Regions from separate parts of the Allohahella marinimesophila genome, predicted to be linked through region 2. Evidence: predicted binding sites of a transcription regulator. Region 2 holds the regulator's gene; each other region holds the start of a gene.
What was found. The regulator sigma-54, encoded in region 2, starts transcription at its own class of promoters, with help from an activator protein. The targets are predictions, from matches to a motif close to TGGCACNNNNNTTGCTNT.
Positions count from the first base shown of each region.

Region 1 (7,793 bases), on a different contig from region 2:
CCTTCGATCGTATTACGAAGGTCTCTCTTGAAGTAGATATCCAATTGAAGCTAGCTCTGCAGCTATAGAGTCTGGCGAAATTCCGGGCGGATGATCTGGCCTTCCGGCGCAAGCTAGGCTTTTGGCTTGACAGTAAAAGAAACTGGTAGCGATCAGAGGGGCAAAGCCGACGAGGTACTGCCCCTCTCGTCAGGCGCCGATATCTTACCAAATGATAAAGGCGATAAAATTTTCGTACTTCAAATCGGAGAAAAAGACGGCTTCGCAGAGCGAAGCCGTCTTAAACAGCCTTTTAGAAAGCGTAGACTGCGCCCAGTGCCAGGTGAGTCGCATCGGCACCGGTTTCAACAAGCGAATTATCGGCGTCATCAGGATTGATGTCGATGAAACCTTCCTCATCACTTGTTACGAAGTAAAGCTCAGTATAGACATAGAGGTTATCCGAGAAGCTGTGGAGCGCCTGCAACGAAATAACCGAAGTGTCCTCACCGTCGCCGTCCGGCGTGGAGAACTCGTATGACGCCGCGAATGTGTTGGCACCCATAGAGTAGATCGCCATCAGACCGTAGTCATCACGGACGTCTGTCGTGGTCGAGTATAAAGCACTCAGTTCCAGATCGCCCATCTGGAACGCACCGCGAACGCCATAGGTGTTACCGGCATTTGAACTGTCGTTCGAGTCCATTGCCACAGCCAGTGAGAATTGATCAACCGCGTACTGGACGCCTAACTGATATGGATTTTCACCGCCCACGTCGTTACCGTCTGCATCTTCAAAGCTGCCGTCGAGTTCAACCGCTCCGTGCAAGGTCAGACCGCTGAATGAAGGCGAAGTGTATTGGAGCAGATCGCCTTCACCGGTGTTATACACGGTGCCGGTGTTGAAGACGACTATCTCGTAATACTGTTTGATGCCATCGATTAATCTCTCGTAAGCCGAGTCGTCAGAGCCGACCCAGACCTGACCGAAGTCGCCTTTTAGTCCGATGTAAGCCTCATCAAGCTTGATTCGTCCGCGTCCTTTAGCCTTGTCATCACCGTCAATGCCGTCAAGCTCAATTTTCATGAACGCTTCGAGGCCAGGGCTGATTTCATGCTCGTGAGTCAAGCCGATGGTTGATCCATTATCTTCTAGGCCGCTTACGGTAGAGCCTTCAAAGAATTCTACATCCCCGTTATCCGAGAGGATATTCTTGTCTGCTTCCGAATAAACCCAGGCAAGTTGAACGTTGCCATAAACCTGTGGCATGGAATCAAGACGCTGCGCCAGCGCGGCCGCAGAGTCGATTTGTGGAGTAGTGTCGGCGACTGCGAAAGTGCCGGTCGTCAGAGTGGCCAGCGTGACAGCTGAAGCTAAAAGCGTCTTTTTCATTTCGTCTTCCTTCTGTGTGTAAATCAACTCATTGTTGGATAACTGAACTGGCAGTGCCGGGTATTGCTTCCGCCCAAACTTGTCTGGGTCGGTACAGCCGCTTCTTCGGCAGCTTTCATTCGTTCGTGCAGTCGTTCCAATGACTTTCAGTGTCCCTTTGGCACCAGCGCTTCCTGCCGCTCTGCCTGCCGATCCGATCTTTGCTAAATGGTTAGAATCGAATCCTCAAGTGTTGCTTCACGAAAACCCACTAAACGCATGTTTCCGATAACCAATTAGTAATACAGCATTCAGGTCTTTGCAATGTTGGCGCCTTCTGTGGCGACTCAGACCCCGGTGAACGACGTTCAAGCCGAGAGAGCCAAGTATAAATTCCTTTTTAATTCAGACTGTTAGCCGGATACACTGTATAGATCCGGAATTGTACGTAGCAATTGTGACGCTAATGTTACAAACCGGGCCTGGGGCATTAGCACTTCTACCTAGTTGAACTTACTCAGCTGGCCTCGTGCCGCTCCAGATGCCCGAACCATGACATTCACCCCGTGGCAGTCATAGTAAGCAATTACCGAGAGTTAATGAGACTTCGTTAATAAATGGAGGGCGAGGATTTGACTTTGTGGGGAATTACGAGAGGGGAATAACAACAAAAAAGGCGCCACTGAGGGCGCCTTCGTAAGGTAGATCTGCAACGTTAGCTGCGGCTGGCTCGCTTGCGATCACTTTCCTTGAGGTGACGTTTACGGACCCGGATACTCGCCGGCGTGATTTCGACAAGCTCATCATCTTCTATGAACTCAAGCGCCTGCTCCAGAGACATCCGGATTGGCGGCGTGAGCACGATGTTCTCGTCAGTTCCGGACGCACGGACGTTAGTGAGCTGCTTGCCCTTGGTACAGTTGACCGTTAGGTCGTTATCCCGGCTGTGCAGGCCGATAACCATGCCTTCATAGACTTCAACGTTGGGATCGATGAACAGACGTCCGCGCTCCTGCAGGTTCCACAGAGAGTAACCGAGCGCCTTACCCGTGAGATTAGCTATCATCACACCATTCTGACGAGTGGCACTGATACCTTCCTTCAGCGGACCATAATGATCGAAGATATGCGTCAGAATGCCCGAACCAGAGGTCATGGTGAGGAAGGCCGAGCGGAATCCGATGAGGCCCCGCGAAGGCGCAGTGAACTCAAGCCGGCTTCGACCCTTGCCATCAGGAATCATATTGGTGAGCTCGGCGCGACGCTCACCCATTTCTTCCATGATCGCACCCTGGTGCTGATCTTCGATATCAATTACGACCTGCTCGAAAGGCTCGACCATAACGCCGTCCTGTTCACGCAGGATGACCTTCGGCTTGGCGACCGCAATTTCGAAACCTTCACGTCGCATGTTCTCGATCAGTACCGACAGGTGCAGCTCACCTCGGCCTGAGACCAGAAACTGGTCCGGGGTTGGGCCAGGCTCGACACGCAGGGCAACGTTATGCAGCAGCTCCTTGTCCAGACGCTCCTTGATGTTGCGGCTGGTCACATACTTGCCTTCCTTGCCAGCGAATGGTGAGTCGTTGACCTGGAACATCATGCTCACAGTGGGTTCATCCACGGTCAGCGGCGGCAGTGCTTCAGGCTTGTCTGGCGAACACAGTGTGTCGGAAATATTGAGTTCGTCTAGTCCGGTCACACAGACGATGTCGCCGGCCATCGCACTATCTACTTCGACCCGCTCAAGGCCGTGATAGCCCATGATCTTGAGAATGCGGCCATTGCGCTTGTTGCCGTCCCGATCGACCACCACGACAGGCGTGTTGGTCTTGACCTTGCCGCGACTGATACGACCGACACCGATAATGCCGACATAGCTGTTGTAGTCCATGGCCATGACCTGCATCTGAAACGGCCCCTCAGGATCGACATCAGGTGGCGGCACCTTGTCCACGATCATCTGGAACAGCGAAGTCATGTCATCTTCCATTGCGTCGGGCTCGAGACCCGCGATGCCGTTGAGTGCCGAAGCATAGATAACCGGGAAGTCGAGCTGCTCTTCGGTCGCGCCGAGCCGGTCGAACAGGTCCATGACCTCACCGAGCACCCAGTCAGGCCGAGCACCCGGACGATCGATCTTGTTGATGACGACGATCGGGCTCAGGCCATTGGCGAAGGCCTTCTGAGTAACGAAGCGAGTCTGCGGCATCGGACCATCTTGCGCATCCACGAGCAGGAGCACCGAATCGACCATCGACAGGACGCGCTCGACTTCACCGCCGAAGTCAGCGTGGCCCGGTGTATCCACGATATTGATCTGATAGTCATGCCAGGTAATCGCGGTGTTCTTGGCAAGGATGGTAATGCCCCGCTCTTTCTCCTGGTCGTTCGAATCCATGACCCGCTCTGAGTCCTGATCCTTGCGACCAAGGGTACCGCTCTGACGCAGCAGCTTGTCCACCAGCGTGGTCTTACCGTGGTCGACGTGGGCAATGATGGCTATGTTGCGTACTTTTTCTATCACGTTGCGAGTACCGAATAGTGGCGAAATGGAAGAACTGTGCGGGCAAAAATTGCGCGGCATTATAAACCATTGCTTGAATGCTTGATAGCAGAGTCGTAGAAGAGTATAGAATCATTGCGGATATTCACACCCATTCCCTTCTGATCCTGATCAGGGACAGTGACGCCAGCTCGTTATCGCACACTTTTGGTGCAATGACACATGTCTTCGCACCAATAAGGAGCGATTCGCACCGAAATTGGGCGCTTGCAGTTTATACGGCGAGTGCTTTGGTGCAGATGGTCACTGCCGTAATGGCTTGACCTGCGGGCTTCCGAGCCTCATCCAGGTGCATCGGCTGCCTCTCGACCATAAAGGTGGCAACGAAATTGCTTACCCCTATTGCCTGAAGGTTAGCCTGACGGGGCGCAAGCTGATGAACATCATGACGGCACTCCTGCTTTCAGCAGTAGCCTGACTGCCAGGATACAGTTTCAGCAACCGGAACCTCGTGCTATGCTCGCTGCGACTTCACCGTCTAGTGGAGCGGACCATTTCTGTAACAAATTACGTAAACGGAGTGTAAGGAATGTCAGAGAAAACTCTGGGACTTATAAAAGAGCACGAAGCGAAATGGGTCGATCTTCGCTTTACGGACACCAAGGGCAAGGAACAGCACGTTACCATGCCTGTGAGCGAGATCAGCGAGGAGACCTTCCAGGACGGCAAGATGTTCGACGGCTCTTCAATAGCTGGCTGGAAAGGCATCAACGAATCAGACATGATCCTGATGCCGGATGACGACACCTGCGTACTCGATCCGTTCACCGAAGACGCCACAGTAAACGTGACCTGCTCCATCGTTGAGCCTTCTACCATGCAGGGCTACAACCGGGACCCACGCTCCATTGCCAAGCGCGCCGAGGAGTACCTGAAGTCTACCGGTATCGCTGACTCCGCACTGTTCGGTCCAGAGCCTGAGTTTTTCGTGTTCGACAGCGTCAAGTATCGTGCAGACATGCAGAGCGCTTCATATGAAATCCATTCTGAAGAAGCTGCCTGGGTGTCCAACGACGATTTCGACCGTAACAACGTCGGTCACCGTCCTGGCGTGAAGGGTGGTTATTTCCCTGTGCCACCAGTCGACTCACTGCATGACCTGCGTGGCGCCATGTGCGCGGCCATGGAAAGCATGGGCCTCAAGATTGAAGTACACCACCACGAAGTCGGTACGGCTGGCCAGTGCGAGATCGGTGTTGGCGCCAACACACTGACCCGCAAGGCTGACGAAGTACAGATTCTCAAGTATTGCGTTCTGAACGTTGCTCACGCCTACGGCAAGACTGCGACCTTCATGCCCAAGCCAATCGTTGGCGACAACGGTTCAGGCATGCACGTTCACATGTCACTGTCCAAAGACGGCAAGAACATCTTCGCTGGCGACGCCTACGCAGGCCTGTCAGAAACAGCGCTGTTCTACATCGGCGGTATCATCAAGCACGCTCGCGCACTGAACGCCTTCACCAACCCGTCAACCAACAGCTACAAGCGTCTGGTGCCAGGTTTCGAAGCACCAGTCATGCTCGCGTACTCTGCCCGTAACCGCTCGGCGTCCATCCGGATTCCATGGGTCAACAGCGCCAAGGCACGTCGTATGGAAGCGCGTTTCCCTGATCCAATGCAGAACCCTTACCTTGGTTTTGCGGCCATGATGATGGCTGGTCTCGACGGCATTCAGAACAAGATCCACCCAGGCGACCCTGCCGACAAGGATCTGTACGACCTGCCGCCAGAAGAAGCTGCCGAAATCCCAACAGTGTGCAGCTCGCTCGAGCAGGCACTGGATGCGCTGATCGCTGACAAGGAATTCCTCCTGAAGGGCGACGTGTTCTCACAGGACATGCTGGATGGCTACATCGCGCTGAAGCGCGCTGAAGTCGAGCGTCTGAACATGACGACTCACCCGGTCGAGTTCCAGATGTACTACTCGCTCTAAACGCCTGGAGCACATCAGAAGGCCCGCATTAGCGGGCCTTTTTCGTTTCTGCAACATGGCTGCAGGTTTTCAGACCTGCTTGCACTATACTGGAAGCTGCACATTCAGAGGCTCAGAGACGGGTATGAGAATGCAGAAACAGACAAGCGTCCGGAATAGCTGCTGTGGGCGGGTAGCAGGCACGAGAGCGTCGATTGGTCGTATAGGCCACCTGGTCCTGTTCATGGGCGCCCTTGTGGCGCCACTCGTGATTGGCAGCGCCCAGGCGGAAGTGTATCGATTCACCGACTCCGAAGGTAATGTCGAGTTTACCGATCAGCCCCGTAAGGGCGCCGAGCGTGTCGAGCTCAAGGAAACAGCCACGATTACACTCCCGAAGCCTGAAGAGGTCACCGCCATCATTGGCGAAAGGCAGGAGGCAGTTGAGTCCGGCGAAGAAGGTCCAGCCTACGAAACCCTGCGCATCGCCTATCCGGAAGACGAGAGCGCGTTCAACTCTGGCAGCGGCGACTTCAATGTGATCATGGACATCACGCCCGACCTTCAGAGCGAGCATTTTCTGCTTGTGAAACTCGATGGCGAGGCCCTGCCCCTGACAAAGGGACCCGCCATTCAGATGAATACTGTGGACCGAGGCACCCACACCATCAGCGTCGATGTGGTGGAAGGTGACAGCGTTATTCAGAGCGCAGAACCGGTAACCTTTACCCTGCATCGGCCCTCAGTACTGACACCACCTTGAGCGACTGCGGCCGAACGCACCAAAGCAGTGCACCCTGAGCGCCTCTACAGCAGGCGAGCGCTGTAAAGGTGAGCCTGCACTATTGTGGACTGAGCACCCCGAATCCGCACCACAGTAGCTCTGAGGCCTTTTGACGACCATATCTGGTGCAAGCGTTGAGGCAATACATGAACATGGACCGTTTATTGCTTCATGGCACTATCTTAGCTGCCAGAGAATCCGTGACACCGTATGCACCCAAAAACCGCGCTGACCGACTCCGTATTGGCCAGGCTTCTGGAAAACCTGGCTACCGCTGTACTTCTGCTCGATCATCGAGGCAAGGTCGTCTTCGTCAATTCCGCTGCGGAAATTCTGCTCGATAGTAGCGCGAGCCGTATGCTCGGCTCGCATTATACCGACTGCATTCAATCCGAGCCGGGTGGCTTGAGCGCACTTGAGAACGGATTGTCGACCGAGCAAAGTTTTGGACAAAGCACTGTTCGCTTCGTTCTACTCAGTGGCAACAGCATCATCGTCGATTACACGATATCCAGTGCACCAGCCGAAGTTGGCGGGCCCGCAGGCGAAGCCTTTCGCTTGCTCGAGATGCAGGCCAAGGACCATGTCAGGCGGATTTCGCTGGAAGAGGAGCTGCAATCAGAGCATCAGGCTGCCCGTGTACTCATCCGCAACCTGGCTCACGAAATCAAGAATCCTCTCGGTGGCATCCGTGGTGCCGCGCAGTTGCTTGGCAAGGCGCTCGATTCCAGTCAGGACACCCAGCAAACCACAAGGCTGTCGGTTCCAACATCCGGTGGTGGATGGTCTGAGTATACCAACATCATTATTTCCGAAGCCGATCGCCTGAAAAATCTTGTAGACCGCATGCTGGGACCGAACAAAGCGCTTCACCTCAGCGAGGTGAATATCCACGAAGTGCTCGAGCGCATCATCAGCCTCATCGAAGTGGAATGCGGATCGGATATCAGCATTCGCAGAGACTACGATCCAAGCATACCGGAGTTCACCGGCGACAAGGAGCAGCTGATACAGGGTTTCCTCAACATCGCCAGAAACGCGGTTCAGGCATTGACTCAGCCAGGGACAGCGCCTGGCTTCCGGCCCGCGATTCGATTCAAAACCCGAGCGGTGCGCCAGTTCACGCTCTCAGGAAAACTTCATCGGCTGGTACTCAAGGCCGAAGTGATCGACAACG
Region 1 is NZ_BAABBO010000011.1:133,481-141,273, reverse strand. It holds partial or broken gene ABD735_RS12850 (transposase) at 1-38, opposite strand, end outside; gene ABD735_RS12845 (porin) at 293-1,372, opposite strand; gene typA (translational GTPase TypA) at 2,067-3,878, opposite strand; gene glnA (glutamate--ammonia ligase) at 4,447-5,853, shown strand; gene ABD735_RS12830 (DUF4124 domain-containing protein) at 5,984-6,595, shown strand; gene glnL (nitrogen regulation protein NR(II)) at 6,827-7,793, shown strand, end outside.
Region 1: a site for sigma-54 is predicted at 4,236-4,253, ahead of glnA (glutamate--ammonia ligase). Genes of this name have one in related genera too.

Region 2 (7,793 bases):
CTGCCCACCTGAAGCAATACAATGCTGAGGAAGATACAGAAACCAATGCCTACGCCAAGCGAATCGATTACCGCCGTGACCAGAATCAGGTGGCGCTTCGCGGTAGTGCCAGGCTAGAACAGGATTCGAGCATTTTTCAGGGGGAAGAGATTCTGTACGATACGGTCAGTCAGGTGGTGAATGCCAGGTCCTCTGATGACAAGGACAAGAAGCAGCGGGTCGAGATGGTTTATTTTCCCGAGACGCCTGATGACGAAGGTGAGACGCCAGAATCCGCCGGTCAGAATTAGGCGAGCGGCGGCATATGAAGAGACTCGCAGCAGACAACCTGTCCAAGGCTTACAAGAAGCGCCCGGTGGTAAAAGATGTATCACTCGAGGTCTTTTCGGGCGAGATCGTCGGATTACTGGGCCCGAATGGCGCAGGAAAAACCACCTGCTTTTACATGGTCGTCGGGCTGGTAGCGAGCGATAGCGGCATTGTCAGCATCGACAACCAGGACATTACCAGTCTGTCGATGCATGGTCGCGCCAGACGGGGCATCGGATACCTGCCCCAGGAGGCGTCAGTATTTCGCAAGCTGAGCGTAGAACATAATATCCTCGCGATACTGCAGACGCGGGGCGATCTGGATGCAAAGCAGCAACGCGCAAAATGTGAGGAGCTACTCAGGGAGTTCCATATTACCCATATTCGTGACAGTCTCGGGATGAGCCTGTCAGGTGGTGAGCGCCGCAGGGTCGAGATTGCCAGGGCCCTGGCCACCGAACCGGATTTCATTCTGCTCGATGAGCCGTTTGCCGGGGTCGATCCGATTTCAGTCAATGATATCAAGCAGATCGTACAGCATCTTCAGAAACGTAGTATCGGCGTACTCATCACCGATCATAACGTTCGGGAGACACTGGATATCTGTGAGAGAGCCTATATCGTCAGTGACGGCTACATCATCGCCAGTGGCACGCCCGACAGTATTCTGGCGAACCAGACAGTGAGAGACGTCTATTTGGGGGACCGATTCAAATTATGAGAATAAGTACTCTGCAGACATCCAGCCCACGGCCGGAATTCATAACGACAGTCGTTAGCGGCCAAGTTGTCAGAAGGCACCTGATCTAATGGTGATGAAGACCTCCCTCCAGCTCAAGATGGGTCAGCATCTGACGATGACCCCTCAGTTGCAACAGGCCATCAAACTCCTGCAGCTGTCCACACTTGACCTTCAACAGGAGATTCAGCAAGCGCTGGACTCCAACCCAATGCTGGAACTGGAGGAAGACGATCACGATCGTGGCCCGGAACGGCTTGAATCGGATAAAAGCGCTGAACGCGACTCCGAAATTCGTAGCGACGCCAGCGAAACCAGGGAAGCAACCGAGCGGCAGGATTCGCTGGACACCATTCCCGATGACTTGCCGGTCGATACCGCTTGGGAAGACGTTTACCAGAGCGGCACGAGCAGCAGCTCTGGTTCAGGATCGGGTGGCGACGACGATTATGATTTCGAGAGCCGTAACTCGCGCACCGAAAGTCTGCAGGACCACCTGCTCTGGCAGCTCAACCTCTGCCCCATGAGCGATACTGATCGTCTGATTGCGCACTCGATCGTCGACGCGGTCAACGATGACGGCTACCTGACCCAGACGCTAGCCGAAATCCACGAAGGCCTGGTCGACATGCAGCAGCGCATGGCTGATCGGGAAGAGCTCGAACTGGACGACAGTGAAGTTATCGAGCTCGACGAAGTCCAGGCAGTGCTCAAACGCATACAGCAGTTCGATCCGCCCGGTGTCGCTGCGAGGGATCTGCAGGAGTGCCTGCTGATCCAGCTTCTGCAGTTGCCGCCATCGACGCCCTGGTTGAATCAGGCCAAGCTGGTGATCAGTCATTACATCAACCTGCTGGGTTCGCGTGATTATGCCCAGCTGATGCGTCGCAGTCGTATCAAGGAGAGTGACCTCAAGGATGTCATGCGCCTTATCCAGTCGCTCAACCCGCGGCCTGGCGAAGGTGTGCAGACCACCGACACTGAGTATGTGGTGCCAGATGTGATCGTCAAGAAACTGAAAGATCGCTGGACTGTGGAACTCAATCCCGAAATTGCTCCGCGAATTCGGGTAAACTCGACCTATGCCGGCATGGTAAAGCGCGCTGATTCCAGCGCCGACAATACCTACCTCAAGGATCAACTTCAGGAAGCCAAGTGGTTTCTGAAGAGCCTGCAGAGCCGGAACGAGACGCTGCTGAAGGTCGCGACCCGGATCGTAGAGCATCAGCAGGGCTTTCTCGACTATGGTGAGGAAGCGATGAAGCCACTGGTGCTGCACGATATCGCTGAAGCGGTCGAGATGCATGAGTCGACCATTTCCCGCGTCACCACGCAGAAATACATGCACACGCCTCGGGGTGTTTTTGAATTAAAGTACTTTTTCTCGAGTCACGTCGGCACCGAAAGTGGTGGCGAGTGTTCGTCGACGGCCATCAGAGCCATCATCAAGAAGTTGGTGGCTGCCGAATCACTGAAGAAGCCGCTGAGCGATAGCAAGATTGCGTCTATTCTTGCAGATCAGGGCATCAATGTTGCACGCAGAACAATTGCGAAGTACCGGGAGGCCATGTCTATTCCTCCCTCAAATGAACGCAAACGGCTCATCTGAGCGTTTGCGAATTCTGACCTACCTATAGAGGCACAGTGTATGCAGTTGAACATTACCGGACAAAATATCGATTTGACCGATGCGCTCAAAAGCCATGTTGAAGCCAAATTCGATAAGCTTCAGCGCCACGTCGACTCGATTAGTAATGTACAGGTGACACTCGCAGTTGAAAAACAGCGCCAGATGGCGGAGGCTACGCTGCACATGAGCGGTAGCGACGTCCATGCGAACGCTGAGGACCTTGATATGTATTCTGCTATCGACCAGTTGGCAGACAAGCTCGACAGACAGGTCCTCAAGCAGAAGGAAAAACAGGTGGAGCGGAATCACGGCGTTAACGCCAGATAGCGGTCGGCCAGCCACAAAGACCCACGTATATTATGAAACTTTCGGAAATCCTGGCTCCGGCACTCACCCAGCATCGGGTGAGTGCCTCCAGCAAGAAAAAAGTCCTCGAATACATTGCTCACCTGGTTGCAGGGCATTACTCGTTTCTGAACGAAACTGCCCTGTTGGCCAATCTCAACAATAGGGAACGCCTGGGCAGTACAGGCATTGGCAAGGGTATTGCGATTCCACACTGTCGGCTCGAGAACTGTGACCGCGTCATCGGCGCATTCATCACGCTCGGCACACCGGTAGAATTCGATGCGATAGATAATGAACCCGTCGACCTGCTGTTCGTGCTGGTGGTCCCTCAGGAAGCCACTTCAGAGCATCTGGATCTTCTCGGTCAACTTGCGCAGAAGTTCAACGACGAGGCTTTCTGTGAAGAAGTCCGAGCCGCCGATAACAGTACACAGCTTTTCGAGCTCATTACTCGAGAGGGCACGCAAGCCGATTCGCAAGACTGAGGTGACTCCTTGAAACTGATTATCGTTAGCGGGCGCTCCGGCTCGGGCAAGAGTACAGCCTTGCACGTACTGGAAGACCTGAGTTTTTACTGCATCGATAATTTGCCGGTGGGGCTTCTCAAGCCTCTCGTGGAGGAGGCACTGAGCGAAGAAAACAAGCCGGCGCAGAATATCGCCGTCAGTATCGATGCCCGGAACCTGAATAAGGATTTTGCCAGTTTTCCCGAGATGTTTGCTGACCTGAAGTCAAAACAGGTCGAATGCGAAGTCATCTTTCTGGATGCTGATGACGAAACGCTCCTGCAGCGCTTTAACGCCACCCGCCGGAAGCATCCGCTCAGCACCAGAACGATTTCGCTCAAGGAGGCTATCAGCCACGAAACCCAGCTGCTCGATCCGATCAGTACCATGGCTAGCCTGTATATCAATACCAGCAACCTGTCTATCTACCAGCTCAGGGATCAGGTCAAACTCCGAGTCAGCGGCCATAGCACGCAGGAGCTTGCCCTGCTGTTCCAGAGCTTTGGCTACAAGCATGGCGTGCCATCAGACAGTGACTACGTCTTCGATGTTCGCTGCTTGCCGAACCCGTATTGGGATCCGGCACTGCGGCGGTTTCGGGGCACTGAGGATCCGGTCATCGAATTTCTGGACAATGCACCTGAAGTGCAGCAGATGAAGGAGGACATATCCCGTTTTCTGCAGCGCTGGTTGCCGGAATTCAAGAAAAGCAATCGAACCTATCTGACCATCAGCATCGGCTGTACCGGTGGGCAGCACCGATCTGTCTACCTGTGCGAGCAACTTGGCCGTGAGTTCAGAGATTTCTACGACAACGTGCAGATACGGCACAAGGAACTGGCTGGGTAACCAAGGCCGGGTACAGTCCTCCTTTGTACAATTTGCGTAAATCCCCAATTGCATAAGCTAGCAGCTTAACTACTCTTGTGAGCACAGATGCTGACCAGAACTGTTACCATAATCAATAAACTTGGCTTACATGCACGTGCGGCAGCAAAATTCGTCGCCACTGCGAATCGCCATACCAGCTCGGTGCGAGTCGGAAAAGGCGAACAGTGGGTTGATGGCAAAAGCATAATGGCTGTCATGATGCTCGCCGCCAGCAAAGGTACGACGCTCGAGCTCTGTATAGAAGGCGAAGATGAAACTGAGGCCATGGCTGAAATAGTAGCCCTCATCGAAGATTACTTTGGAGAGGGCGAATAGCTTTGCGATCGGTTTAGGTTCTGGCCAGTCAGCTTCATGATTCAACCGGTGCAAGGCGAACGTGCAGAACGCAAGCGAACAGTACGAAGATCATTCGTCGCGCAGTGTGACCAAGGCGAGATTCCGCTCGATCGTTGAAGGGCTGGACAGTGGCTCCCTGCATCAGGCGACCTACACGCTCAACAATGGTCTTGCCCCGGGCGACATTGCCCACCTCCTCGAATCGTCTCCGCCCAAGCAGCGTCTGATTCTCTGGGAACTGCTGGACGACGATCTCGAAGGTGAAGTCCTCTCCTACCTGAGTGACGATATCCGCTCCGAGTTCCTTCGGGACATGGATGCCGAGGCTGTCCTCTCAATCGCCGAAGATTTTGAAACCGACGACTTCGCCGATCTGCTGCAGCAGCTGCCAGAAGCCCTGATTGCAGAAGTCCTGGAATCGATGGACACCCAGGACCGGGTCCGTATCGAGGAAGTACTCGCCTTCCCCGAGGACTCTGCTGGCGGTCTGATGACCACTGACATGATCACGGTGCGGCCGGATATCAGTGTCGAAGTAGTTCTGCGCTATCTCCGCAAGCACAAGGCCATCCCTGCCTCTACGGATAATCTTCTCGTCGTGAACAGGCGGGATCAATTCGTTGGCGTCCTGCCGATATCCACGCTGCTGGTCTCAAACCTGAACGCCACAGTGAGAGAAATCATGCAGACGGATGTGGACCAGATACCGCCAACGATGTCGGAAAATGATGTCGCGAATCTGTTTGAGCGTCAGGATCTGATTTCCGCTCCGGTCGTAGCCGACAGCGGACGCTTGCTCGGTCGAATTACTATTGATGACGTGGTCGACGTCATCCGCGAACGGGCCAACCACGAAATCCTCAGCCGGGCGGGTCTCGACGAAGATGAGGATATGCTGGCGCCGTTTTTCAAAACGGCCAAGAGTCGTGCGGTCTGGCTAGGTATCAACCTGATTACTGCCTTTCTAGCCTCAGCAGTGATCGGCATGTTTGAAGGCACGATCGATAAGGTCGTTGCCCTCGCCGTGCTGATGCCGATCGTTGCGAGCATGGGCGGCATCGCTGGTTCACAAGCCCTGACCCTGGTCATCCGCGGCATGGCCACGGGCAAGGTGAGTCGAGGTAATATCAGCTGGCTAACGAACAGGGAGTTTCTGGTGGGGCTGTTCAACGGCTGTATCTGGGCCCTGGTAGTCGCCACTGCGGCCATCGTCTGGTTCGAGGATCTACAGCTAGGTGCAGTGATCGGCGCAGCACTCATTATCAACATGGCAGTGGCAGGACTGGCAGGCACGATCCTGCCAATGGTGCTGCAGTCAATGAAGATTGACCCTGCCCTGGCTGGTGGTGTCATTCTCACGACCATCACCGACGTGGTGGGCTTCCTGTCCTTCCTGGGTTTGGCGACCATCGTCTACGGTTTCTGAACGACTCTTCAGCTGACGCGGTGGGCATCCATCCTGATATCCGCCTGTCTCAGTCCGACCATGGTAATTTCACCCCGGTATCGCTCCAGACCCGTGGAGGAGAATTCGAAACCATACACACGCTGCAGACCGAAACCGAGGCTGCCGTGCCGCCTGAGCTTGATGCTGCGAAAGGCAATGCTCTGATCCAGAAGTTGAAGATCCAGCTGCTCACAGCGCTGCCTGACCAGGGCCAGGGCGCGCTCACGGATTCGCAGTCCCTGCCACCAGATGCCAACGGCAGAGAGCGTGAGGGTAATCCAGAAAATGTCGATTAATGCCAGCGTCATGGGCGACCTTCGTCAGCTCCTCGTATCAATTGTTCAGGCAGGGATCTCTGCCCCACCTTTCAACAAGACAGGACAATAGCGAACTATGCCACAGCTTTCAGTTCGACACTCAGGCGTAAAGCTCGTTTCTGTTCTCCTGCTCTGTCTTTCACTGTCGGGTTGCTTCAGCTTCGCGTTCTGGTTCGAGCGCATGGACACGCTGGTGATGTGGCGGCTCGACGACATGCTCGACCTTACCGACAGTCAGAAAGAAGAAGTCGAGCCTGTGATAGTCGAGCTACGGGAATGGCTCCGGCAAGATGGCTTCCCGGATCTGATCCCGAGGCTGGAAAACATCGAACAGCTCTGGGCTGCTGGCGAATCTGAGGCCGCTCTGGCGACGTTCGAGCAGGAAGCCAGCACAATCATCGACCGCTTCCTCGAAGCCAGCTGGCCGGCTGTGAAGCCGCTCCTGATCAGGATCACGCCGGCAAATGCCGAGGCCTACAGGGAGTACAGCGAAGAAAAGATGGCTGACTGGTTCGACGAGTCGGAGACGCTGGAGGCAAAAGTGGAAGACCGGGTGGAACGCTTCGAGGACTGGTTCGGTGACCTGGACCGGCGTCAGGTCCAGCTCGTTCGCCAACGGACCGAACTGTTGGACAATGAGCTGCAAATTCGAATGCAGAACAGCCGCCACCGGCGAGAGCGTTTCCTTCAGCTGGCGCTGGATGAGGATCTTGCCGCACTCGAAACGATGTTCAAGCACCCCTCGAACTTTCAGACGCCTGCCTATGTTCAGTGGCGTGCGCAGGAAAGGGATCAGATTGTGAGTTCCCTGCATGCGCTGTTCCCCACGCTCGATAGTGGTCAACGCAAGCATGCCGGCGAACGGCTCGAAGACTGGATCGATCGCCTGCAGGAGGTTCTCGACTGAAAAAGCAGGTATAATCTTCGGTCCTGATGACATCGCGAACTGAGATCATGACCAAGGAAAAATACCAGCACGACCCCGACAGCGAAGTTGATGCCGCTGAGCAGGACATGCTGAGCGACGATGTCGAAACCGTCAGCAAGTCCGAGATGAAGCGTCACATGCATGCCTTGCAGGCACTTGGCGAGCGCCTGGCGGCCATGCCGGATCTGTGGCCGGAACTCGAATTGCCTGATCGCCTACTGAAGGCGCTGGAAGATTTCAATGCGATTCCATCCCGAGAGGCCAAGCGCCGTCATCTGCAGTTCATCGGCAAACAGATGCGGAACATTGATTACGATGCCGTACTGGCTGCCATAGAATTGC
Region 2 is NZ_BAABBO010000016.1:52,451-60,243, reverse strand. It holds gene lptA (lipopolysaccharide transport periplasmic protein LptA) at 1-290, shown strand, start outside; gene lptB (LPS export ABC transporter ATP-binding protein) at 305-1,030, shown strand; gene ABD735_RS16380 (RNA polymerase factor sigma-54) at 1,125-2,657, shown strand; gene hpf (ribosome hibernation-promoting factor, HPF/YfiA family) at 2,697-3,005, shown strand; gene ptsN (PTS IIA-like nitrogen regulatory protein PtsN) at 3,038-3,511, shown strand; gene rapZ (RNase adapter RapZ) at 3,521-4,381, shown strand; gene ABD735_RS16360 (HPr family phosphocarrier protein) at 4,469-4,738, shown strand; gene mgtE (magnesium transporter) at 4,800-6,185, shown strand; gene ABD735_RS16350 (DUF3301 domain-containing protein) at 6,194-6,514, opposite strand; gene ABD735_RS16345 (DUF6279 family lipoprotein) at 6,600-7,430, shown strand; gene yjgA (ribosome biogenesis factor YjgA) at 7,478-7,793, shown strand, end outside.

Region 3 (7,793 bases), on a different contig from region 2:
AGTCCGGTATGCTTGCCGGATGAAACAGCGGATAAGCGACAGACGATTTGACGAGGCTCTGGAATGAGCATCTGGGACGATATGGCCAAGCTGGCCAAGGCCAGGCTGGGCAGCAATGCACTGGAACGGATAGACGTCGCCAGCGTGCAGAACAGCATTATTCCGGAAAAAGGCAGGGCGGCAGCCAAACGCTATTCACATGGTGATGAGCCCTTGGGCGATATCGACATTCTGCCTGAATATGAGTTTGTTGCCGAGGCTATGCGCCAGGGCGTCCCCGCCCTCTTTCTGACTGGCAAGGCTGGTACGGGCAAGTCGACACTCGTGCGCTGGCTGGTGCGGGAGCTCTCCGACTGCGCAGTGCTGGCGCCCACCGCCATCGCAGCCGTGAATATTGGCGGAGCCACCATCCACAGCTTGTTCAGTCTGCCGGCTGAGCCCATCGACCCTGACAGGGAATATGTTCAACGTTCAGAGCGCAAGGCTGTGCTCTCGAAGCTGAAGTATCTCATCATTGATGAAGTGTCGATGGTGCTGCCGAACGTGGTCGATGCAATGGACCGGATACTGCAGAGCGCGCGTCGCAACGAAGCGCCTTTCGGTGGCGTCAGTGTGCTCTTCGTCGGTGATCTGCTGCAACTGCCGCCGGTGGTATCGACCAGAGAAGAGGCCGTCTATTTTTCCCACCGCTATCGCACACAGTATTTCTTCTCCGCCGAAGCGCTGCAGGCTGGCCTGTTGCCAGTCGTCCTCAAGCGCGTTCGTCGGCAGAGTGATCTGCGTTTCATTCAGGCACTCGATCATATCCGGCTCAATCATGAGCACCGAGACTCGGTCGCCCTGCTGAATCGCCACTGCTACCGAGACAAACTTCAGGAAGAGGACAAGCCGTCTGCATCATCGGCTTTGACACTGGTGCCTACCAATGCGGTGGCTACAGCGATCAACCTGCGCCAGCTCAACGCCCTCGAGAATGAGCCGCAGCGCTTCGAAGCCAGTGTGACGGGCCATATTCCACTAGATAAATGGAACCTCGCCGTTCCGCCCGTGCTCGAACTCAAGGTTGGTGCCAAGGTCATCTTCCTGAAAAACAAATTGCCTGAATACATCAACGGTGATACCGGCGAAGTCGTCGGGTTTGAAGCCGACTCGATTCGGGTGAAAAAGGACAGAACCGACAATGTCGTTCTCGTCAGTCGCGAGAGCTGGAATCGTTATCGTTACACCTATGATTACGAAACGATGCGTATCGAACGAACAATCATCGGCAGTTTCAGGCAGTTCCCGCTAAATCTTGGCTGGGCGATTACCATTCACAAGTCTCAGGGGATGTCGCTGGATGAGGTGACGGTTGATCTGGGCAGTGGCGCTTTCTGTGAAGGCCAGACTTATGTCGCGCTCTCAAGATGCCGGACACTCGATGGCATCAGACTGGTCAGGCCAATTGCCATGTCCGATGTTCGGGTCGATCAGAAAGTGTTGCAGTTCTACAAGGCTGCCGGCATCAGTGTCGAGCCTGAGCAGGATAATGACCCAGATCAGACTCGCGCCTGGCTGGAGGGCGACTCGAACGTGCAGCTGCACTAGCTGCCTATTCGATTTTTGGTGTCGGCCGCACCATGATTTCGTTTACGTCGACGTGAGCCGGCTGAGAAATCGCATACATGACGGCTTCGGCGATATCTTCCGGTGCCAGCGCATTATCGGGCTTTTCGTCGAAAAAGGCTGTGTCGACCATACCGGGCTCGATGAGCGTCACCCTGACGCCGGTGCCGCGAACCTCTTCCTTGAGACCATAGCCTATGGCAGACACCGCCCATTTGGTGGCGCTATACATGGACCCAGGTATGGTGAGACGTCCTGCGACGGATCCCGTCAGCACCATATGCCCCTTCGACTTCTTCAATGCCGGCAGCGCCGCCTGCACGGTCAAGCCTACGCCGTAGACATTCGTCAGAATCATATCCCGCCAGCTGTCGTGATCCGCTTCACTGAATCCGCCTGAAGAGCCACCCCTTCCAGCGTTAGCAAACACAACATCCAGCTGTCCAAAGTGCTCGAGTGTCTGCGCAATCATCTGCTGTTGCGCGTTCATATCCTGCACATCGCAGGTCAGCGCAATGGCACGTTTTTCACCGCCGAGCTCATGCTGAAGGGATTTCAGTTTGTCTTCAGAGCGCGCCGCGAGTGCCACGCGGTACCCTGCCTTTGCGGCGGCGCGTGCAGTGGCTGCACCTATGCCAGAGGATGCGCCGGTGATGAGAATGACTTTGTCGCTCATTGAATTCTCCAAGGTGAAATGGACGGTGGTGGTGTTCAGCGAAGCCGCTCGGAGGGTCGCCCAGCCCGGTACTGCGGCAGGCCATCATCGATGTTCACCCAGGGCGCCTTATCAGCTACGAAGATATGCGCGTCCGGTACAAGTTCATCGCAACGGCTGCCGAGGCTCTCGTTGTCCAGTGTGGCCGCTGCAAATTCCACAATCCCAGCGGGATTACTGGCGGAGGTGAACGTCAGACTGGAGCCGCACTGGCGGCAGAATTGCCTTACAGTCCCGTTTTCCGCCTTGAAAGCCTGCAGGAGAGACTCACCAGCGGTCCACCTGAACGAATTGGCGCTGGCTTCGCCGAAGGTGGCGTAGGCCGCGCCGTGGAAGCGGCGACACATCGTACAGTGACAATGGCCGATACGGCCATTGATTACATCGACTTCATAGCGGATGCCACCGCAGAGGCAGCCGCCCGTCAGTGGCTTTGCTGTTGGCTGAACAGGCTGTATTGGCATTGAGGCTCCCGGGGGCTTCGCATGGTACCGACATAAGGTACGCGCGAAGATGGCCGCCGGGGCATTTGGATGCGAATGAAAATGACGATCGTGCCAAGCCCAGAGCTATGTCCGGGTCTACCAGACCGAGTATTTCAGGAACTTGCCGTTCATCGTGATCACGACACGATCACCCTTCGGATTTTCTTCCTTCTGCACATCCATATGAAAGTCGATGGCGCTCATGATGCCATCGCCGAACTTTTCGTGGATGATTTCCTTGAGCGTATCGCCGTACACACCGACGATTTCGTAGATGCGGTACACGAGTGGGTCCTGCGGTACGGCCTTTTCCCAGGCCTTGTGAGGACAGGCTGTCATGTCTGCGACCAGATCAGCTGGCAGGTCCAGGAACTCCAGCACTGCATGAGCGGTATCTTCAGGGAAACTGTTCATGCCCAGGCAGGCTGAAGTGGTCCAGACCACTGACTTGCCCGCAGCGTCTGCGATGGCTTCCCAGCTCAGGCCCTTTTCTTTCTTGGCGTTGATGATGGCTTCCGTCAGTTCGACTTTTTTCATGTGCATGCTCCGTTGAAGTTGCCCTGGGTTTTGCGATAAGTGTGCCAAACACGCGAATCTCTTAAAGCGTTGTTTTATAAGTAGTACTTATTTCTACACCTATCGACCTCGATGCAAGCCGGTTAACACGCACCAGACAGGTGCAGAGGCATCCAGGCGAACGCCCCCTTTTCGATCATATTCCGATCTCAACCCAGGCGCCCTCGTACCGCGTACCCATCATTCCGGACAACAATGAAGGAGCAAGGATCATGAAGGCATGGGTGGTGGACGAATATTCCGATCAGGCACGTTTCAGACGGACCGAGGTAGACAAGCCTGAGCTGACTCCCGGGCATGTCCTCATCGAAGTGAAGGCCACGAGCCTGAATCCGATTGATCACAAGATTCTTACTGGTGCGGTGCCGGTTGGCCCGGATCTGCCAGGCATTCTCCATATTGATGTCAGCGGCATTGTCACCGCAGTCGGTGATGGCGTAGGCAACTTCAAGCCTGGCGACGAAGTGTATGGCTGCGCCGGCGGCCTCAAGGGGTCTGCTGGCAGTCTCGACGGTGCACTGGCTGATGTCATGCTGGCAGACGCCGATCTGATCGCCCTAAAGCCAAAGTCGCTCGACTTCGGCGAAGCCGCCGCGCTACCGCTCGTCGCCATAACTGCCTGGGAAGCGCTGATCGATCAGGCTGCCGTAACCGCAGACGATACCGTGCTCGTACATGGGGGCACCGGCGGCGTCGGCCATCTTGGTGTACAGCTGGCGGCCAGCCGCGGCTGTCGGGTCGCTACTACGGTGTCCAGCAAGGAGAAGGCTGACATTGCCAAGCGCCTTGGTGCCGACGAAGTAATCGACTATACCCTGGAGCAAGTAGAGGCTTACGTGCAGCGGCTGACAGAGGGGCGCGGATTTTCTGTCGTGTTCGACACGATCGGCGGAGACAATCTGGACCGTTCGTTTGAAGCGGCTGCCATCAAGGGTCGATTGGCTGGGACCATTGGCCGAAATACGCACGACCTGTCGCCAATGCACTCAAAGGCACTGAGCCTGCACCTTGTGTTCATGGCGCTGCCGCTGCTGACTGGCGAGGGCCGTGCCCACCACGGTGATATACTGAGAGAACTCAGCGCCCTGGTAGATGCCGGCAAGGTCAAACCCCTGGTTCACAGCAAGCGCTTCAGCTTTGACCAGGCGAATGAGGCGCACTCGCTCTTTGTCAGTGGCGATTATATTGGCAAGATCGTGCTGGAACATGACTGAGCAGGACACTAATCCTCAGCGCTGATCGAGGCCAGCCTCGCCTGCGTCAGCGCCTGAAGATCAGCGGCCGCCAACTCGATTTCGAGTCCTCGCCTGCCCGCGCTGACGAATATGGTGGAAAACTGTTTCGAACTATCGTCGAGGACTGTCAATAATCGTTTTTTCTGCCCCAGGGGGCTCACGCCTCCAAGCACATAGCCGGTGCTGCGCTGCGCGAGCACCTTGTCCGCCATGGCGGCTTTTTTGGAACCCGCCGCTTTCGCCATCTGCTTGAGACTGAGCATTCTGTTGACCGGCAGGATGGCTACGGCCAGAGCAGCGTCGAGTTGCACGACCAGGGTCTTGAAGACACGCTCAGGCGACTGCCCCAATTTTTCAGCCGCTTCGCCGCCGTACGACTCGGCCTCCGCATCATGTTGATATTCGTGGATCGTATGAGGAATCTTCGCCTTTCGGGCAAGGAGAATGGCTGGTGTCATCTGACGCCCTCACGTTTCGCGAGCCATGAATCCAGGCTGTTGGCGAAGCGCTGGCGATCAGCCTGACTGAAGGCGGCAGTGCTGCCAGTATCGACCCCGCTACTGCGCATGGTATCCATGAAGTCACGCATGTTCAGCGTCGCCTTGATGTTCTCTGCCGTGTAGCGTTCACCGCGAGGATTCAGGCCGATAGCGCCCTTTTCCACGATCTCTGCGGTCAGTGGAATGTCACTGGTCACCACCAGATCGCCGGGCTCTACCCGCCGGACGATCTCGTTATCGGCCACGTCGAAGCCGGCACTCACCTGCAGCATTCTGAGATATTTCGACTTCGGCAGGTTCAGGGTCTGATTCGCCACAAAAGTCACGACAGTGCTTGTGCGTTCCGCCGCACGAAAGAGTATTTCCTTGATCACGACGGGGCAGGCATCGCCGTCGACCCAGATATTCATGTGTGTGCTCCAACTCGTTTCTTCATGTACGACGTATCTAGATAAGGCAGCTGATACTGCTGTCCATCATTATCCTGAATATTAAAAGACAGCCACTTCCGCATTAAAAGGCAGTCATCCACATCATTTCACGCCCCTCTGCCTTTATCATGAAGGTTGGCAGAAATATCAGCCATCGTGAGTATGCCCTCACTGGCTCGAGAGGACAGAGTTATGAAGCGATTTAGCGTATTCGCAGCAGTTCTATTGGTTCTGGCTTTTGTCGGCGTGAAGCTGAACGCCATGGATAGCGACGCAAGCGATAATCAATATGCACCAAAGGACCCTGGTCTGTCAGTGGCTACCTTCGCAGGCGGTTGCTTCTGGTGTGTCGAAGCAGGCTTCGAAGAAGTGCCTGGCGTAGTCGAGGTCGTCTCGGGCTATAGCGGTGGAGAAGAGACCAATCCCACCTACCAGCAAGTGGCGTCGGGACAAACCGGACACACTGAAGCCGTACAGGTCTATTACGACCCTCAGCAGATCACTTATGATGGCTTGTTGCAGGCTCTGTGGCGGATGATGGATCCAACCGATACGGAAGGTCAGTTTGTCGATCGCGGCAAACAATATCGACCCGCCATATTCTATGCTGACGATGCGCAGCGTGAAGCTGCCGAAACCGCGAAAAAGGCTCTGAACGAATCGGGGCGTTATGAAGATCCTGTCGCCATAGAGATCGTGCCATTCGAACATTTCTATGTGGCCGAGGACTACCACCAGGACTACTACAAGACGAATCCCGTGCGGTATAAGTTCTATACCTTCAACTCAGGGCGCTATCAGTTCATCGACAAGATCTGGGGTGAAGATCGCGAACTGGACTACGCCGAGTATCGCCCGGACCAGAATGAGGACAAGAAGATGACCCAGTCAAACGGCCAGACTGAACAGCCCGACCTGCAAAGCTTCGTGAAGCCGGACAAGGCGGAACTTAAAGCCAGGCTGACGCCACTGCAGTACTCGGTGACACAGGAAGATGCCACCGAAAGACCTTTCGACAACCCATACAATGACGAAAAACGCGCGGGCATCTACGTCGATATCGTTTCAGGGGAGCCGCTGTATCTGTCCAATGACAAGTATGACTCCGGGACGGGCTGGCCCAGCTTTACGAAGCCAATCAAGCCAGATGCAGTCGTGGAAGACAGTGATTTTTCCCTGTTTGGAAAGCGGACCGAAATCCGTAGCGCGATTGCCGACTCACACCTCGGCCACGTATTTTCTGACGGCCCCAAAGACTCGACCGGACTGCGCTATTGCATGAATTCTGCAGCCATGCGCTTCATTCCCAAAGAGGATATGGCGGCTGCCGGCTATGGTGAGTATGTCGATCAGGTAAAGCCCCCGAAAAGCTGAAGCCTCGAAGACTGATTGAGCCCCGACAGTGTTGCACTGCCGGGGCTTTTTCATTGTTTACTCAGCGGCGTCTCTGGCTTCCTTCAGCCAGCCGTCATAAGTGTCCTTGTTCGCTTTGATCCAGGCCTTGGTGTGGCTCATGATCTGTTCCTGCGAATCTTCGCCATCACGAACTTTCATGTTTTGCGCACTGACGTCGTTGACCGACAGCTTGGCAATTTCGAACAGCTTGGCGGCAGCTGGATTGTCTTTCGCCCACTGCTTGTTGGCAACGACTCGCTCGCTGTTGATTTCAAAACCATAGTTCTTGCCGCTCGGCATTTCAGTGTCGGCATCATTTGGATTCGATGAGAAGGGCACTTCCAGCCACACGACGTCCTTGCCTGGCACGAGAATGCCCGAGACCCAGTATGGCGTCCAGGTGTAGTAGAAGATCGGATCACCATCCTTGTAACGCTGTATGGTGTCGGAAATGATGGCCGCATACGCGCCCTGCCTGTGCTCTACCGAATCACGCAGCTTGAAGGCGTCAAGCTGATGTTCGATCACACCTTCACAGCCCCAGCCAGCCTGACAACCGGTCAGATCCGCCTTTCCGTCACCGTCGGTATCGAAGATCTTGGCGATCTTTGGATCGGTGAACTGACCAATATTGGTGATGCCATGCTTCTCGGCCGTCTTCTTGTCGATCAGATAGCCCTGAGCGGCACCATCGATGTACTTGCCTTTGCGATAGAACTTGTCGTCGCCACCCGCGTTCTTGTACATGGTCTCATGCAAGGGGTACCAGTTAACGGCCATATAGGTGGCATCACCATTGGCTACAGAGGTATACCCGGCGCTGTAATCGACTTCCTGAATTGGCTTGACCT
Region 3 is NZ_BAABBO010000011.1:279,232-287,024, reverse strand. It holds gene ABD735_RS13510 (ATP-dependent DNA helicase) at 64-1,587, shown strand; gene ABD735_RS13505 (SDR family oxidoreductase) at 1,592-2,281, opposite strand; gene ABD735_RS13500 (GFA family protein) at 2,317-2,784, opposite strand; gene cynS (cyanase) at 2,902-3,342, opposite strand; gene ABD735_RS13490 (zinc-dependent alcohol dehydrogenase family protein) at 3,594-4,595, shown strand; gene ybaK (Cys-tRNA(Pro) deacylase) at 4,604-5,074, opposite strand; gene ABD735_RS13480 (YaiI/YqxD family protein) at 5,071-5,526, opposite strand; gene msrA (peptide-methionine (S)-S-oxide reductase MsrA) at 5,740-6,921, shown strand; gene proX (glycine betaine/L-proline ABC transporter substrate-binding protein ProX) at 6,979-7,793, opposite strand, start outside.
Region 3: a site for sigma-54 is predicted at 3,372-3,389, ahead of cynS (cyanase). Genes of this name have one in related genera too.